One region of the Bradyrhizobium sp. INPA03-11B genome, then DNA from elsewhere that is predicted to be linked to it. Evidence: riboswitches for the same ligand, from Rfam matches in the RefSeq annotation. Region 1 holds a riboswitch; the other holds the start of a gene.
What was found. Region 1 has a riboswitch for glycine ahead of QMZ05_RS12955 (D-amino acid dehydrogenase). Riboswitches for the same ligand answer to the same signal wherever they lie in the genome.
Positions count from the first base shown of each region.

Region 2: it holds a riboswitch for glycine, as region 1 does, so the genes downstream of both, gcvT (glycine cleavage system aminomethyltransferase GcvT) here and QMZ05_RS12955 (D-amino acid dehydrogenase) in region 1, are expected to answer to the same signal.

Region 1 covers NZ_JASGSR010000024.1:70,945-79,228, forward strand. Annotated here, with positions in the region: gene QMZ05_RS12945 (ABC transporter substrate-binding protein) at 1-74, opposite strand, end outside; gene QMZ05_RS12950 (M20/M25/M40 family metallo-hydrolase) at 341-1,471, shown strand; glycine riboswitch at 1,563-1,669, shown strand; glycine riboswitch at 1,673-1,788, shown strand; gene QMZ05_RS12955 (D-amino acid dehydrogenase) at 1,858-3,219, shown strand; gene QMZ05_RS12960 (ABC transporter permease) at 3,378-4,319, shown strand; gene QMZ05_RS12965 (ABC transporter permease) at 4,323-5,210, shown strand; gene QMZ05_RS12970 (ABC transporter ATP-binding protein) at 5,367-7,016, shown strand; gene QMZ05_RS12975 (M81 family metallopeptidase) at 7,247-8,284, shown strand, end outside.
Region 2 covers NZ_JASGSR010000023.1:22,576-30,859, reverse strand. Annotated here, with positions in the region: gene gcvP (aminomethyl-transferring glycine dehydrogenase) at 1-1,792, opposite strand, end outside; gene gcvH (glycine cleavage system protein GcvH) at 1,803-2,168, opposite strand; gene gcvT (glycine cleavage system aminomethyltransferase GcvT) at 2,188-3,333, opposite strand; glycine riboswitch at 3,475-3,566, opposite strand; gene alaS (alanine--tRNA ligase) at 3,769-6,441, shown strand; gene QMZ05_RS12080 (cyclic nucleotide-gated ion channel) at 6,453-7,703, shown strand; gene QMZ05_RS12075 (DUF3455 domain-containing protein) at 7,705-8,205, opposite strand; gene QMZ05_RS12070 (NADP-dependent isocitrate dehydrogenase) at 8,243-8,284, opposite strand, start outside.

The DNA of each region.
Region 1 (8,284 bases):
GGCGCAAACGACAGCGCAATCGCCGACAACGCCGCCGCTAGCGTGCGGCGCTTCCAACGCGAGATAGGGTACATGCAAATCTCTCCTGACGTGTAACTGGTCAAAGCCGGCTTATTCGTTATGCATGCGGTTCGTTATTTAGGCGAACTAACATGCTGTATGGCTTGTGAAATCGAGACTTGCACCAAGCGCAAAGCGCGTCAATCGGTTTCGGGCGGGATCGGACGTACACAAACGAATGAGGCCGCGCGCGCGATTTTGGCTTTACAAAATCGTCGACTGAGATTTTCGTGAGCGCCGCGCGATGCCGGCGCCGTCAGAACAACAAGAGGAAAAAACAATGAACCCAGCCAATCTCCCCTTTGATTCCGAAGCGATGCTGCAGGGCCTGCGCAGCTGGGTGGAATGCGAGAGCCCGACCTGGGATGCGCGCGCGGTCGAGCGCATGCTCGATCTCGCCGCGCGCGAGATGGCGATCATGGGTGCGACGATCGAACGCATCGCGGGACGCCAGGGCTTCGCGGGCTGCGTCCGCGCCCGTTTTCCTCATCCGAAACAAGGCCAACCCGGCATCCTGATCGCCGGCCACCTCGACACCGTGCACCCGGTCGGCACCATCGCGAAGCTGCAATGGCGGCGCGACGGCAACAAGTGCTTCGGGCCCGGCATCTTCGACATGAAGGGCGGCAATTATCTGTCGATCGAGGCGATCCGCCAGCTGGCGCGCGCCTCCTTCACGACACCGCTGCCGATCACGGTGCTGTTCACCCCCGATGAAGAGGTCGGCACGCCGTCGACGCGCGACATCATCGAGGCGGAAGCCGCACGCAACAAATACGTGCTGGTGCCGGAGCCCGGGCGGCCGAACAACGGCGTCGTCACCGGCCGCTACGCGATCGCGCGCTTCAACCTGGAAGCAACCGGCAAGCCGAGCCATGCCGGCGCGACGCTGTCGTCCGGCCGTTCCGCGATCCGGGAAATGGCCCGGCAGATCATGGCCATCGACGGCATGACCACCGAGGACTGCACCTTCTCGGTCGGCATCGTGCATGGCGGCCAATGGGTCAATTGCGTCGCGACGACCTGCACCGGCGAAGCGCTCAGCATGGCCAAGCGCCAGGCCGATCTCGACCGCGGCGTCGAGCGCATGCTGGCGCTGTCCGGAACCGCCAACGACGTCAGCTTCAAGGTGACGCGCGGCGTCACCCGCCCGGTATGGGAGCCGGATGCCGGCACCATGGCCCTCTATGAAAAGGCGAAGGGCCTCGCGGCAGCGATGGGCCTCGATCTGCCGCATGGAAGCGCCGGCGGTGGATCGGACGGCAACTTCACCGGCGCGATGGGGATCCCTACCCTCGACGGCCTCGGGGTTCGCGGCGCGGATGCACATACGCTCAACGAACACATTGAAGTCGACAGCCTCGCCGAACGCGGCCGCCTGATGGCGGCGCTGCTGGCGACACTCGACTGACGTCGATTGCACTGCACAACACGTTGGCACTGCCGGATCGAAATTTAGCCTTGTCCAATTTTGAGGCTTCGCCTACGGTCCGGCCGTCCAACGCGACGATGCGGGAGAGATCGAAGCGACAACATTCGTGTTGTTGGCTTCGGCGCCGACGGAGCAACCGCCCCGGAAACTCTCAGGCAAAAGGACCGTATCGTCAGGACGATCTGGAGAGAGACGGACACGACCACTCATCGAGGGCCGTGACGTCCACCGAAGGGGATAGTTCGTATCCGGGCGCAGGCCCGATGCGGATCAAGCTCTCAGGTACCGTGACAGATGGGGCGTCGAAACGACCGGTTTCACCGGTGGTTCGGCGACTCTAACAACACGGGAGCCTGAAGACCATCATGCCACATATTGCAATCATCGGCGCCGGCATCACCGGCGTGACGACGGCCTATGCCCTGCTCGAACGCGGCTACCGCGTGACTGTCCTCGACAGGCATCGCTACGCCGCGATGGAAACCTCGTTCGCCAACGGCGGACAGCTTTCCGCCAGCAATGCGGAGGTGTGGAACAGCGCCGCGACCATTCTGAAGGGGCTGCGCTGGATGCTCCGAAGCGACGCGCCGCTTCTGATGAACCCGAAGCCGAGCTGGCACAAATATTCCTGGATCGGCGAATTCGTCGGCGGCATCACCCGCTATCGCGCCAACACCATCGAGACCACAAAACTCGCAATCGAAGCGCGCAAGCATTTGTTCTCGATCGCACAGCGCGAGAACATCGCCTTCGATCTCGAGCGCCGCGGCATCCTGCACGTCTATCACGACAAGGCCGGCTTCGAGGCCGGCCTGCGCGTCAACACCCTGCTGCAACAGGGCGGGCTCGACCGCCGGCCGGTGACGGCGGACGAAATCCGCAGCATCGAACCCGCGCTACAAACGGCCTGCTATGGCGGCTTCTTCACGCCGTCGGATGCGACCGGCGATATCCACAAATTCACGCGCGGCCTCGCCGAGGCCTGCATCCGTCGCGGCGCAGCTTTCGTCCATGAGGCCGACGTCGACACGATCGCGCGCGGCGATGACGGTTTCCGCATCGGCTGGAACGACGTCGCTTCGCATGATGCCGGCGTCGCGCCACGGCACGAGTTGCAGGCCGACGGCATCGTCATCTGCGCCGGCGTCGCGAGCCGCCACTTCGCAGGCCTGCTCAACGACCGCGTCAACGTCTATCCGGTGAAGGGCTATTCGATCACGGTGCAGCTCGATGCGCCGCAAAGCCGGGACGCCGCGCCGACCGTCAGCCTGCTCGATGAAGCCGCGAAGATCGTGACAAGCCGGCTCGGCGCCGATCGCTTCCGCGTCGCCGGCACCGCCGAGTTCAACGGCTTCAATCGCGATATCAGGGCCGATCGCATCCAGCCGCTGGTGGATTGGGTGCGGCATCATTTCCCGGGGATCGATACCTCGAAAGTCCTGCCCTGGGCTGGCCTGCGCCCGATGATGCCGAACATGATGCCGGTGGTTCGCGCCGGACGGATTCCGGGCGTGTTCTACAACACCGGCCATGGTCATCTCGGCTGGACGCTGTCGGCCGCGACGGCGCAGATGGTCGCAGGGGCGATCGATGACTGGCGCGACCTCGACACGCCGTCGATGGCGCCGGCGCTTGGTGCCGGGCTCGACGATGTATCCGCTCATTCGCGCAAAGCTGGAATCAATCCACCTTCCGGTGGACTGCTTCGAACGTCATCGGAGGAATGATCACGCCCTCGGACTGATTAGCTGCACCGCAAAAACCGCAGCACCGATGGCATGGGACTTGCTGAAGTTCTCCAGTGTGTCCTCAACCATCTGTGCTACGGTCCGGTGTGCAACGGTCCCGCTGGGGACTTCATCGACCACAACCCAACGGATCCAATTTGCTCGGATATCTGCTTCGCCGCATCCTCGCCGCCATTCCCGTGATGGGCGTGGTGGCTCTGTTCGTGTTCCTGTTGCTGCGGCTGACGCCGGGCGACCCGGCCGCCATTCTCGCCGGTGACAATGCGACGCCCGAACAGCTCGATCGTATCAGGACCTCGCTCGGTCTCAACGAGCCGATCTACATCCAGTTCTACACCTGGGTCGCAAAACTGCTGCACGGCGACCTCGGCGTCTCCTTGATCTCGAACAAGCCGATCCTCGAGATGATCGGCCCGCGCCTCGAGCCGTCGATCTCGGTCGCGCTCGCCACCATCATCCTCTCGATCCTGGTCGCGGTGCCGCTCGGCGTGATCGCGGCGTGGAAGCACGGCACCTGGATCGACCGCTTCGTGATGGGACTTTCGGTGCTCGGCTTCTCGGTGCCGGTGTTCGTGATCGGCTATGTGCTAATCCAGGTGTTCGCTATCGACCTGCGCTGGGTGCCGGTGCAGGGCTTCAAGAGCATCTCCGCCGGCTTCGGTCCGTTCTTCGAACGCCTCATCCTGCCGACCTGCACGCTTTCCTTCATCTATGTCGCACTGATTGCGCGCATGACGCGGGCCTCGATGCTCGATGTGCTGGGTGAGGATTACGTACGCACCGCGCGCGCCAAAGGCATCGGCGAGGCCGGCGTGCTGCTGCGCCATGCGCTGCGCAACGCCGCGGTGCCGGTCATCACCGTGATCGGCTCCGGCTTCGCGCTGCTGATCTCCGGCGTCGTCGTCACCGAGAGCGTGTTCAACCTGCCCGGCATCGGCCGCCTCACCGTCGACGCGGTGCTGGCGCGCGACTATCCGGTGATCCAGGCGATGATCCTTCTGACGTCGGGCATCTATGTCGCAGTCAACCTGCTGATCGACGTTGCCTACACCCTGCTCGATCCTCGTATCCGGTACTGAGCAATGGCGATCGAAACCCTCCCTGAATCCTCTCTCCCCGTCACCCGGCCGTTCCGCGTCAGGTTCGGCTTCCTGACCTCGACGCCGATCATCGCGGTTGCGACGATCTGCCTCGTCCTCATCATCCTGATGGCGATCTTCGCGCCGCTCCTTGCGCCCCATGATCCACTCTTGCTGACGCCGGCGCAGCGGCTGAAGCCGTCGAGCGCGCAATATTTGCTCGGCACCGACGCCTATGGACGCGACCTGCTGTCGCGCATCATCTACGGCGCGCGGATCTCGCTGGTGATCGGGCTCGGCGCCGCCGTCTGCTCGATCGGCGTCGGGCTCCTGATCGGCCTCGTCGCCGGCTTCTTCCGCTGGGTCGATGCGGTGATGATGCGCGTGATGGATGGCCTGATGGCGATCCCCGCCATCCTGCTCGCGATCGCCGTGGTGTCGCTGTCCGGCGCCAGCATCTGGACCGTGATGGTCGCGATCACCATCCCCGAGATCCCGCGCGTGGCACGGCTGGTGCGCTCGGTGGTGCTGACCGCGCGCGAGGAACCCTATGTCGAGGCCGCGATCTCGCTCGGCTCGAGCCTGCCGAAGATCATGTGGCGGCATCTGATGCCGAACACGATCGCGCCGCTGATCGTGCAAGGCACTTACGTTTGCGCATCCGCGATCCTGACCGAGGCGATCCTGTCGTTCCTCGGCGCCGGCATCTCGCCGGAAACGCCGACCTGGGGCAACATCATGGCCGAGGGCCGCGCCTATTTCCAGGTCAAGCCGTCGCTGATCTTCTGGCCGGGGCTGCTGCTCTCGATCGCCATTCTCAGCGTCAATCTGATCGGCGACGCCGCGCGCGACGCGCTCGATCCCCGCATGAAGCAGCGTGAGGGCAAGTGACGGCTTCAATGCAATTGAAGCCGTCATCCCGGGATGGTGCGTTAGCACCAGACCCGGGATCTCGAGATTCCGGGTTCGATGCTTCGCATCGCCCCGGAATGACAGTGGACAAATTCCGTCGCCGCGCGCGCCGCAGCAGCGCCAAGAGAGCCTGACATGACCAACGTCGTCCTCGACATCAACAATCTCGTCGTCGGCCTCGGCCGCAAGGCGGACGCGCATCGCATCATCGACGATCTGTCGCTGCAAGTGCACGAAGGCGAGACGCTGTGCCTGGTCGGCGAAAGCGGCTCGGGCAAGTCGGTGACCTCGCTCACCGTGATGGGCCTGCAGCAGAAGGGCACGCTGGTGCCGTCGGGCGGCAGCGTCAAGCTGGTCGGCGAGGAACTGCTCACCGCGACCGACCGGCGGCTGCGGCAATTGCGCGCGACGCGGATGGCGATGATCTTCCAGGAGCCGATGACCGCGCTCAATCCTGTTGTGCCGGTCGGCCGCCAGATCGACGAGGTGCTGCGCGCCCATACCGATCTCGACTCCCGCGCGCGGCGCCAGAAGATCCTGGCGATGATGGAGCATGTGCGGCTGCCGGACGTGGAGCGCATCTTCTCCTCCTACCCTCACCGCCTCTCCGGCGGACAGCGCCAGCGCATCATGATCGCGATGGCGCTGGTGCTGGAACCGAAGCTCCTGATCGCGGACGAGCCGACCACGGCGCTGGACGTCACCACCCAGAAGCAGATCCTGACGCTGATCCGCGACCTGCAACGCGATCACGGCACGGCGGTTCTGTTCATCACCCACGATATGGGCGTGGTGGCCGAGATCGCCGACCGCGTCGCGGTGATGCGGCACGGAAGGCTGGTCGAAGCCGGCCCGCTGCAGGACGTGCTGCGCACGCCGAAGATGGAATACACCCGCAACCTCTTGTCCTCGGTGCCGAGCCTGGTGCCGCGCGCGCCGCGGCCGGAAACGACCGAGCCGGTGGTGCTGGAAGCCAACGAGCTCAGCAAGATCTACCGGGAACGGTCGCTGTACGGCAAAGCGCGCGAGGTCGCCGCCGCCAGCAACGTCACCCTCACCTTGCGCAAGGGCCGCACGCTCGGCATCGTCGGCGAAAGCGGCTCCGGCAAATCGACGGTCGCGCGCTGCATCGTCCGCCTGATCGATCCGACCTCGGGCGGCGTGCGGCTCGCCGGCCGCGAGATCTCCGACCTGTCGCGCCGGCTGTTGCAGCCGCATCGCCAGAAGATCCAGATCATTTTCCAGGACCCCTACCGCTCGCTCAATCCGCGCGTCACCGTCGGCGAGAGCATCGCGGAGGGGCCGATCAATTACGGCATGCCGCGCAAGGACGCGCTGGCGCGGGCCCGCGAGCTGCTCGAGCTCGTCCATTTGCCGCCCGATGCGATCTCGCGCTATCCGCATCAGTTCTCCGGCGGCCAGCGCCAGCGCATCGCGATCGCGCGCGCGCTGGCGCTCGATCCCGACGTGCTCGTGGCGGATGAAGCCGTATCCGCGCTCGACGTCTCGGTGCAGGCGCAGGTTCTGGATCTGCTCGACGAAATCCAGCGCCGGCTCGGCATCGCGCTGTTGTTCATCACGCATGATTTGCGCGTCGCCGCACAAATCTGCGACGACGTCGCTGTGATGCAGCGTGGACGGGTCGTGGAACAGGGGCCGGCCGCCGAGGTGCTGACCAATCCGCAGCAAGCCTATACCCGCGCGCTGCTCGATGCGGCGCCCGGACGCGGCTGGGACTTCGCCAACTTCCGCCCGGTTTCGGAAGGCATTGCGGCAACGGCCTAGGTCTTTAGCCTTAGCCTGAACTGTGGGCCTTTCAATACGCCCATAGGGCATGCAATTCCGGCAGTGCTCGCCGGCTTGCGCTTGGCGCGACGACACGCTTAACGTCGCGCGCTAGAGCGCGATCCGGAAGAGGCGAACCGGCTTTCGAACGGTCATGCTCAACTGAAATGACGGGATGATGCGATTCCTTCCAAATCGCTTCATCATCGATGAAACCTGTCGAGACCTTGATGACCCGCATTGCCGTTGGCGGCTTCCTGCACGAGACCAACACCTTCGCGCCGACGAAGGCAACCTATGACGACTTCGTGCATGGCGGCGGCTGGCCGTCGATGACGCATGGCGCCGACGTGCTCAAGGTCATGCGCAAGATCAATGTCGGCCTTGCCGGGTTCGTCGAGGCCGCGGAAGCCAATGGCTGGGAGCTGGTGCCGACGATCTTCGCCGCGGCGAGCCCGTCGGCGCATGTCAGCAAGGATGCGTTCGAGCGGATCGTGACCGAGATGGTCGACGGCATTGTCGCGGCCGGGCCGATCGACGCGGTCTATCTCGACCTGCACGGCGCCATGGTCACCGAGCATTATGACGACGGCGAAGGCGAAACCCTCGCCCGCGTGCGCAAGGCGATCGACCCGGACCTGCCGCTGGTGGTGAGCCTCGATCTGCATGCGAACGTCTCGCCCAAGATGATCGAACATGCCGATGCGTTGATCGCCTACCGCACCTATCCGCATGTCGACATGGCCGACACCGGCCGCGCCTGCGCCCGGCATCTGGCGCTGATGCTCAAGTCCGGGCAGCGCTTTGCAAAAGCATTCCGGCAATTGCCGTTCCTGATCCCGATCAGCTGGCAATGCACCAACGACCAGCCCACCAAGGGCATCTATCAAAAGCTCGCCGCGCTCGAGAGCGACGCCGTGCCGACGCTGTCGTTTGCGCCAGGCTTCCCGGCGGCTGATTTCAGGGATTGCGGACCGAGCGTGTTCGCCTATGGCCGGACCCAGGCCGACGCGGATGCGGCCGCCGACAAGGTTGTCGCCCTGGTCGAGAGCCATGAGGACGATTTCGACGGCCGGATCTATTTGCCCGATGAAGGCGTGCAGCTGGCGATGGAACTGGCGAAGTCGGCAAGCAGGCCGATCATCATCGCCGACACCCAGGACAATCCCGGCGCCGGCGGCGATTCCGACACCACAGGCATGCTGCGCGCACTGGTGCGCAACCGGGCGAGTGCCGCAACCGGCGTGATCTACGACCCGCAATCGGCC
Region 2 (8,284 bases), on a different contig from region 1:
CGGAGGAGGGGATCAGGCACACCTTGCGGTGCGGCTCGCCGCGCGCGAGATGGTAGCCACGGATCGCCAGCAACCCGGCATATTCGCCCTGCGCGCCGGAGTTCGGCTGCAGCGAGACCGCGTCATAGCCGGTGATGTCGCACAGCCACTGCTCGAGCCGCTTGAACAGCGCATGATAGCCCTTGGCCTGATCGGCGGGCGCAAACGGATGCAGATTGCCGAACGCCGGCCAGGTCAGCGGAATCATCTCGGTGGTGGCGTTGAGCTTCATGGTGCAGGAGCCGAGCGGGATCATCGCGCGGTCGAGCGCGAGGTCGCGATCTGAGAGCTTGCGCATGTAGCGCAGCAGCTCGGTCTCCGAGCGGTGGGTGTTGAACACCGGATGGGTGAGGAACGCGCTCGTGCGCCGCAGCTCCTTCGGCAGCATCTCGCTTGCGCTACCCTCAATCTCGGCAAAGCTGAGCTTGCCGCCGAACACGCGCCAGACCGCCTCGACGGTCTCCGGCGTTGTGGTCTCGTCGAGCGCGATGCCGAGCGTGGTTGCGCCGATGCGCAGATTGATCCGTTCCGCCTGCGCGCGCGAGACGATCTCGATCTGCTTTGCGCCGACCTCGACGGTCACGGTGTCGAAGAACGCCTCGCTGGTCGGCGTAAAGCCGAGCTTGCGCAGGCCGGCAGCGAGCACAGTGGCACGGCGATGCACGCCGCGAGCGATATGGGTCAGGCCTTCGGGGCCGTGATAGACCGCATACATCGAGGCGATCACGGCGAGCAGCACCTGTGCAGTGCAAATGTTCGAGGTCGCCTTCTCGCGGCGGATATGCTGCTCGCGGGTTTGCAGCGCGAGGCGATAGGCCGGTGCCCCGCGCGAATCCACCGAGAGGCCGACGATGCGGCCGGGCAGCGAGCGCTTCAGCGTGTCGCGCACCGCCATGTAGGCGGCGTGCGGTCCGCCGTAACCCATCGGGACGCCGAACCGCTGCGCCGAGCCGATTGCGATGTCGGCGCCGAGTTCGCCAGGCGAGGTCAGCAACGTCAGCGACAGCAGGTCCGCGGCGACGATCGCAAGCGCACCCTTGGCGCGCAGCGATGTGATCGCCGGCCGGAGGTCGCGCACCGCGCCCGATGTGCCCGGATATTGCAGCAGCGCGCCGAGAACGTCGGCCTTGTCGAGATCGGTGAGGGGATCGCCGACCACCAGCGCCCAGCCCAGCGGGGCGGCGCGTGTGCGCATCACCGCCAGCGTCTGCGGATGCACCTCCTTGTCGACGAAGAACACCTTCGCCTTGACCTGCGAGTGGCGCTCGGCGAGCGCCATCGCTTCCGCCGCCGCGGTCGCCTCATCGAGCAGCGAGGCATTGGCGACGTCGAGCCCGGTGAGGTCGCAGATCATGGTCTGGAAGTTGAACAGCGCCTCGAGGCGGCCCTGGCTGATCTCCGGCTGATACGGCGTGTAGGCCGTGTACCAGGCCGGGTTCTCGAGGATGTTGCGCTGGATCACCGCGGGCAGGATGGTGCCGGAATAGCCCTGGCCGATCAGCGACGTGAACACCTGGTTCTGCGCCGCGAGCTCGCTCATATGCGCGAGCGCCTCGGTCTCGCTCAGCGCGCGGCCGAGATCGAGCGGCGCCTTCTGGCGGATCGACGCCGGCAGCGTCTCACCCATCAGCGCCTGCAGGCTCGCGGTGCCGACCGTTTCCAGCATCGCGTTGATGTCGCGCGGTGACGGTCCGATGTGTCGGCGGACGAAATCGGTGGCGGCTTCGTTGATCGGCTTGAAGGGCGCGTTCATGGCATCATCCTCAGGCGGTGTGCGCGGCGTAGGCGGCCTCATCCATCAGGCCGCCGAGTTCGCCCTTGTCGGCAATTTTCAGCTTGAAGAACCAGGCCTTGCCGCCGGCATCCGAGTTGACCAGCGCGGGCTCGGCGGCGAGCGCCTCGTTGACCTCGATCACCTCGCCGGTGATCGGCGCGTAAACGTCGGAGGCGGCCTTGACGGATTCGACCACAGCAGCGGCCTCGGCCTTCTTCAGGCTGCGGCCGACCTTGGGCAGTTCGACGAACACGACGTCGCCGAGCTGCGATTGCGCATAATCGGTGATCCCGATCGTGGCGACATCGCCCTCGATGCGGAGCCATTCGTGGTCGGACGTGTACAGCGTCGTCATGGGATCGATCCTTTGGCGTTTAGCGTTTGTAGGTATTGGGGACGAAGGGCGTGGCGGCGACTTTCAGCGGCAGCCGCTGGCCACGCACTTCGGCGAAAACAGTGGTGCCGACCGCGGAAAGGGCGGTGGGCAGATAGCCCATCGCGACCGGCGCATTGAGGCTCGGGCCGAAGCCGCCCGAGGTCACCTTGCCGATCTGCTCGGTCGAGGTCGGGTCGGCGAACAGCAAGGCGCCTTCGCGCACCGGCGCGCGGCCCTCCGGCCTGAGCCCGACGCGGCGGCGTGCGGCGCCGTCGGCGAATTGCGCAAGAATCTTGTCGGCGCCCGGAAAACCGCCGGCGCGGGCGCCGCCGCTGCGGCGGACCTTCTGCACCGACCATTCCAGCGCGCCTTCGACCGGCGTCGTCGTGGTGTCGATATCGTGACCGTAGAGGCAGAGCCCGGCTTCGAGCCGCAAGCTGTCGCGCGCGCCGAGGCCGATCGGCAGCACGTCGGGATTGTCGAGCAGCGCAGTGACCAGGGCTTCGGCCTTGTCGGCCGGCACTGAAATCTCAAAGCCGTCCTCACCGGTATAGCCGGAGCGCGAGACGAAGCAGTCGATGTCGGCGACGCGGCGCGGGCCGGCATCCATGAATTTCATCGAACTGACATCTGCACAAAGTTTTGCCAGTGCCGATTCGGCCTTCGGGCCTTGCAGCGCGATCAGCGCACGGTCGGCCAGCGACACGATCTCGCAGCTATCGGAGAGATGCGCGCGCAGATGCGCCTCATCCTCGGCCTTGCAGGCCGCATTGACCACCAGGAACAGGTGATCGCCGAAATTCGCCACCATCAAATCGTCGAGCAGGCCACCGTCGTCATTGGTGAATTGCGTGTAGCGCTGCCGTCCCGGCGCGATGCCGACGATGTCCTGTGGCACCAGTTTTTCGAGCGCCAGCGCCGCGTCGCCGACCTTGCCGGATTTGGCCTTCAGCACGAGCTGTCCCATGTGGGACACCTCGAACAGGCCGGCGTCCTTGCGGGTGTGCAGATGCTCCCTGAGCACGCCCGCCGTGTATTGCACCGGCATGTCGTAGCCGGCGAACGGCACCATCTTGGCGCCGCGCGCCAGATGCAGCGCGTGCAGCGGGGTCTGTTTCAGCGGGGAGGTTTCGTGCGCAAGCATCACAGGGCCCTCGCGGTTCCCATCGGGGACCCATTTCCCCTTGAGAAACCTGCAGAAAGCCCCATCTGTCGCTGTGCCTGAGAGTATTATCCCGTCGGCGGACGCAATCGGGGAGAACCCCAGCGCCTCTTTCCAGATGTCAGACGTCACGCGGTCCTTTTGCCTGAGAGTTTCCGGGGCGGTTGCTCCTTCGGCGCCGGCGGCTAAGGCCGGTCTCTCCCGACGTGACGGGTAACAGGTAGGTAGAAAACACGGCGCCACCAAGACTGTCAACGCAGCTGCAACAACTATCCAATGGGGCTTTGTGCTGCCGCGGCAAGCCCATGATCCGCCTGCACAGTTTCTGGACACCGCAGCTGGCAATGTCTAAAAGCGTTCGGCCGGAAAATGACGCCTTTTTGCGGCTGGCCGGCCCCTTTTTCCGATTGGATGAACATGAGCAGCGTCAACGACATCAGGTCGACATTTCTGAACTTCTTCAAGGAGAACGGCCACGAGATCGTGGCGTCGTCGCCGCTGGTGCCGCGCAACGACCCGACCCTGATGTTCACCAATGCCGGCATGGTGCAGTTCAAAAACGTCTTCACCGGCGTCGAGAAGCGCAGCTATCAGCGCGCCACGACGTCGCAGAAGTGCGTGCGCGCCGGCGGTAAGCACAACGACCTCGACAATGTCGGCTACACCGCGCGCCATCTCACCTTCTTCGAGATGCTCGGCAACTTCTCGTTCGGCGACTACTTCAAGGAGCGCGCGATCGAGCTCGCCTGGAATCTGATCACCAAGGATTTCGGGCTGAAGAAGGACAAGCTGCTCGTCACCGTCTACCACACCGACGACGAGGCGGCGGGCTACTGGAAGAAGATCGCAGGCTTCTCGGACGACCGCATCATCCGCATCCCGACCTCGGACAATTTCTGGGCGATGGGCGACACCGGCCCGTGCGGTCCGTGCTCGGAGATCTTCATCGACCGGGGCGAGCACATCTGGGGCGGACCTCCCGGTAGCCCGGAGGAGGACGGCGATCGCTTCCTCGAATTCTGGAACCTGGTGTTCATGCAGTACGAGCAGGTGACGAAGGAGGAGCGCGTGGCGCTGCCGCGTCCCTCGATCGACACTGGCATGGGCCTGGAGCGCATGGCCTGCATCCTGCAGGGCGTCGAGAGCGTGTTCGAGACCGATCTGTTCCGCCACCTGATCGAGGCGGCTTCGTCGGCGCTCGGCCATGGACCGAACGAGCAGGACGTCGCGTCGTACCGCGTGATTGCCGACCATCTGCGCTCGTCGGCGTTCCTGATCGCCGACGGCGTGTTGCCGTCGAACGAGGGCCGCGGCTACGTGCTGCGCCGGATCATGCGCCGTGCGATGCGCCACGCGCAGCTCTTGGGCGCGAGCGAGCCGCTGATGCATCGCCTGGTCTGGGCGCTGGTCCGCGAGATGGGCCAGGCCTATCCGGATCTGGTGCGCGCGGAGAAGCTGATCGAGGAGACACTGCAGCTCGAAGAGACCCGCTTCCGCAAGACGCTGGTGCGCGGCCTGTCGATCCTCGACGAGAAGAGCGCCGGCCTCAAGAAGGGCGACATGTTCGACGGCGACACCGCGTTCACGCTGTACGACACCTACGGTTTCCCGCTGGACCTGACTCAGGACGCGTTGAAGTCGCGCGGCATCAGTGTCGACCAGGCGGCGTTCACCGACGCGATGGAGCGGCAGCGCGAGAAGGCGCGCGCCTCCTGGGCAGGCTCCGGCGAGGCGGCGACCGAGACCATCTGGTTTCCGCTGCGCGAGAAGCTCGGCGCAACCGAATTCCTCGGCTACGAGACCGAGAGCGCGGAAGGCGCGGTGACGGCACTGCTCAAGGACGGTGCCGAGGTCGATGCTCTCAAGGCCGGCGAGAGCGGCGCGATCGTGCTGAACCAGACGCCGTTCTACGCGGAGTCGGGCGGCCAGGTCGGCGACATCGGCGTGCTCACGGGTGAGGGCGTCAAGTTCCGCGTTACCGACATGCAGAAGAAGGCCGGCGATCTGTTCGTGCATGTCGGCACGGTGGAGCAGGGCACGCTGAACGTCGGCACCGCGCTGCAGCTCGAGGTCGACCATGCGCGCCGGTCGGCGATCCGCGCCAACCATTCGGCAACGCATCTGTTGCATGAGGCGCTGCGCCAGGTGCTCGGCGATCACATCGCGCAGCGTGGCTCGCTGGTCGCGCCCGATCGCCTGCGTTTCGATTTCGTGCACCCGAAGCCGATCACGCCAGAAGAGCTCGCCCGGGTCGAGGACATCGCCAACGATGTCGTGCTCGAGAACGACGAAGTCACGACCCGCGTGATGGCCGTCGACGACGCTCGCGAGGCCGGCGCGCGTGCGCTGTTCGGCGAGAAATACGGTGACGAGGTCCGCGTCGTCTCGATGGGCAAGAGCGCCCGCGACCACGGCCAGAACGCGCTCGGCTGGTCGGTCGAGCTCTGCGGCGGCACCCACGTTCGCCGCACCGGCGACATCGGCCTGATCTCGGTGACCAGCGAGAGCGCTGTCGCCTCCGGCGTCCGTCGCATCGAGGCGCTGACCGGGCGTCACGCGCGCAAGCATGCCAACGACACCATGGCGCTGGCCAAGACCGCGGCGGCCGAGCTGCGCACCACGATCGAGGACGTGCCTTCGCGCATCACAGCCCTGATGGAAGAGCGCAAGAAGCTCGAGCGCGACCTGTCGGATGCCCGGAAGAAGCTCGCGATGGGCGGCGGCGGAGCATCGAACGGTGCTGCCTCAGCCGTTCGCGAGGTCGGCAACGTCAAGCTGCTCGCGCGCGCGGTTGAAGGCGTCGAGACCAAGGACCTGAAGAGCCTGGTCGACGACGGCAAGAAGCAGATCGGCTCGGGCGTGGTCGCGATCGTCGGCGTTACCGAGGACGGCAAGGCCGGCATCGTGGTCGGCGTCACCGCCGACCTGACCTCGCGCTTCAACGCGGTCGAGCTGGTCCGCAAGGGCTCCGAGGTGCTCGGCGGCAAGGGCGGCGGCGGCCGGCCCGACATGGCGCAGGCCGGCGGCCCCGACGGCGCCAAGGCGGACGCCGCGCTGTCGGCGATCGAGCAAGCGATGGCCGGCGCCTGACGGAGAAGCTGATCGTGGCGACGGCTCCGTTCAAGCCCACGATCAGCGATCCCGGACTGCGCAATCGTCTTTACGAGCTGCTCGAGCGCGATGATCTGCCGCATTCGGGCGGCTCGCGGTTTGCCGGGATCATCGTCGCGATCATCACCGTCGACGTGCTGGCGGCGATCTTCGCCTCGGTACCCGAGATCGACGCGCAGTTCGGATGGCTGCTGACGACCGTCGAGATCGCGGCGGTGGCCGCATTCGCGCTGGAATATGCCGCGCGGCTCTGGAGCGTGGTCGGCCATTCCCTGCGCGACATGACGCCATTGCGGGCACGGCTCGAATACGCGCTTTCGACCCTCGGTCTCATCGACCTGCTGGCGTTCCTGCCGTCGGCCATCGCGCTCGCGATCGGTGACAAGACCGCGCTGGTGCTGTTCGGCATGCTGCCGTTCCTGAAGCTGGTGCGATATTCGACCGCGATGCGCTCGCTGCTCGCGGCGCTGCATGCCGAGCGGCGTACGCTGTTCGGCTGCGTCGTGATCCTGACCGGCGCGGTGCTGCTGTTTGCCGCGCTGCTCTATGCCATCGAGCACAAGGTGCAGCCCGACAAGTTCGGCACCATGCCGCAGGCGATGTGGTGGGCGATCGTGACGCTCGGCACCGTCGGCTACGGCGACGTCGTGCCGGTGACGCCGCTCGGGCGGATCGTCACCGTGGTTGCGATCGTGGTCGGGTTTGCGATGATCGCGCTTCCGGTTGCGATCATCTCGACCGCGTTCGCCGACGAGGTGCGGCGCCGCGACTTCGTCGTGACCTGGGGCATGCTGGCGCGGGTGCCGCTGTTCTCGCATCTCAACGCCGCCGACATCGCCGACATCATGCGGCTGTTGCGGTCGCAGACCATCGAGGCCGGCGAGGTGCTGGTGCGGCGCGGCGATGCGGCGTCGTCGATGTATTTCATCACCGCCGGCGAGGTCGAGATCGACCTGCCGAGCCAGCGCGTGCGGCTCGCCGACGGCACGTTCTTCGGCGAGATCGCGCTACTCAGGCGAACCAACCGGTCGGGCACGGTGACGGCGATGCGGAAGACCAAGCTGCTGCTGCTCGATGCGCAGGACTTCCATGCCCTGATCGAGCGCATGCCGGCACTCGCGGCCCATGTCCGGGAGACGGCGGAAGCGCGGCTCGCCGATCCGCTCGCGGCCGGCGGCGACCTTGCTGCCGCAGAGATCGCCCAGGCGCCGCGCGAGACCGACGGCGGTATCCGTGATTAGTTTAGTCGCGGCGCAGGAACACGTAATCCGCTGAGTACGCCGCGCCCTTCAAGGCGCCGGCCTTGTCGCAGGCGCCGCTGAGCTCGCCGCCCGAAGTGTTGATCCGCTGCACGGTGGCAACGCTCGAGAGCACGCCACTGCCGCGGTGGGAGATCACCTCGAGCTTCAGCCAGGCAATGTCTGCGGGCGTCGCGCCAGGCACGCTGCCGGCGGTGCGGGCGGTCACGGCGCTGCCGTCGACATGCTCCCAGTTGGGACCGGCATAGTGCCGGCCGACGGTGCGGCCATTGGCGATCAGGGTGGCGACCGGTTCGCGGAACGACCAGGCCAGCTTGCCGTCGGTGACCGGCTTGCATTCGTAGACCTGGACGCCCTCGGCATGGACCGACAGCACCGGGGACTCGCCGGGCGCCGCGACGGCGTCGGGCAGGGGATCGGCAGCTGATGCCGCCGACCCGGTGAGCAAGAATGATGCGAGCACGACGGCTCTGATGAGGGCCATGGTCACGCTCGCACCTGTCTTCCCAAGACGGCAGCCGTCAGGCCGCCATCGCCTTCGCGAGATTGTCGGACACCTTGTC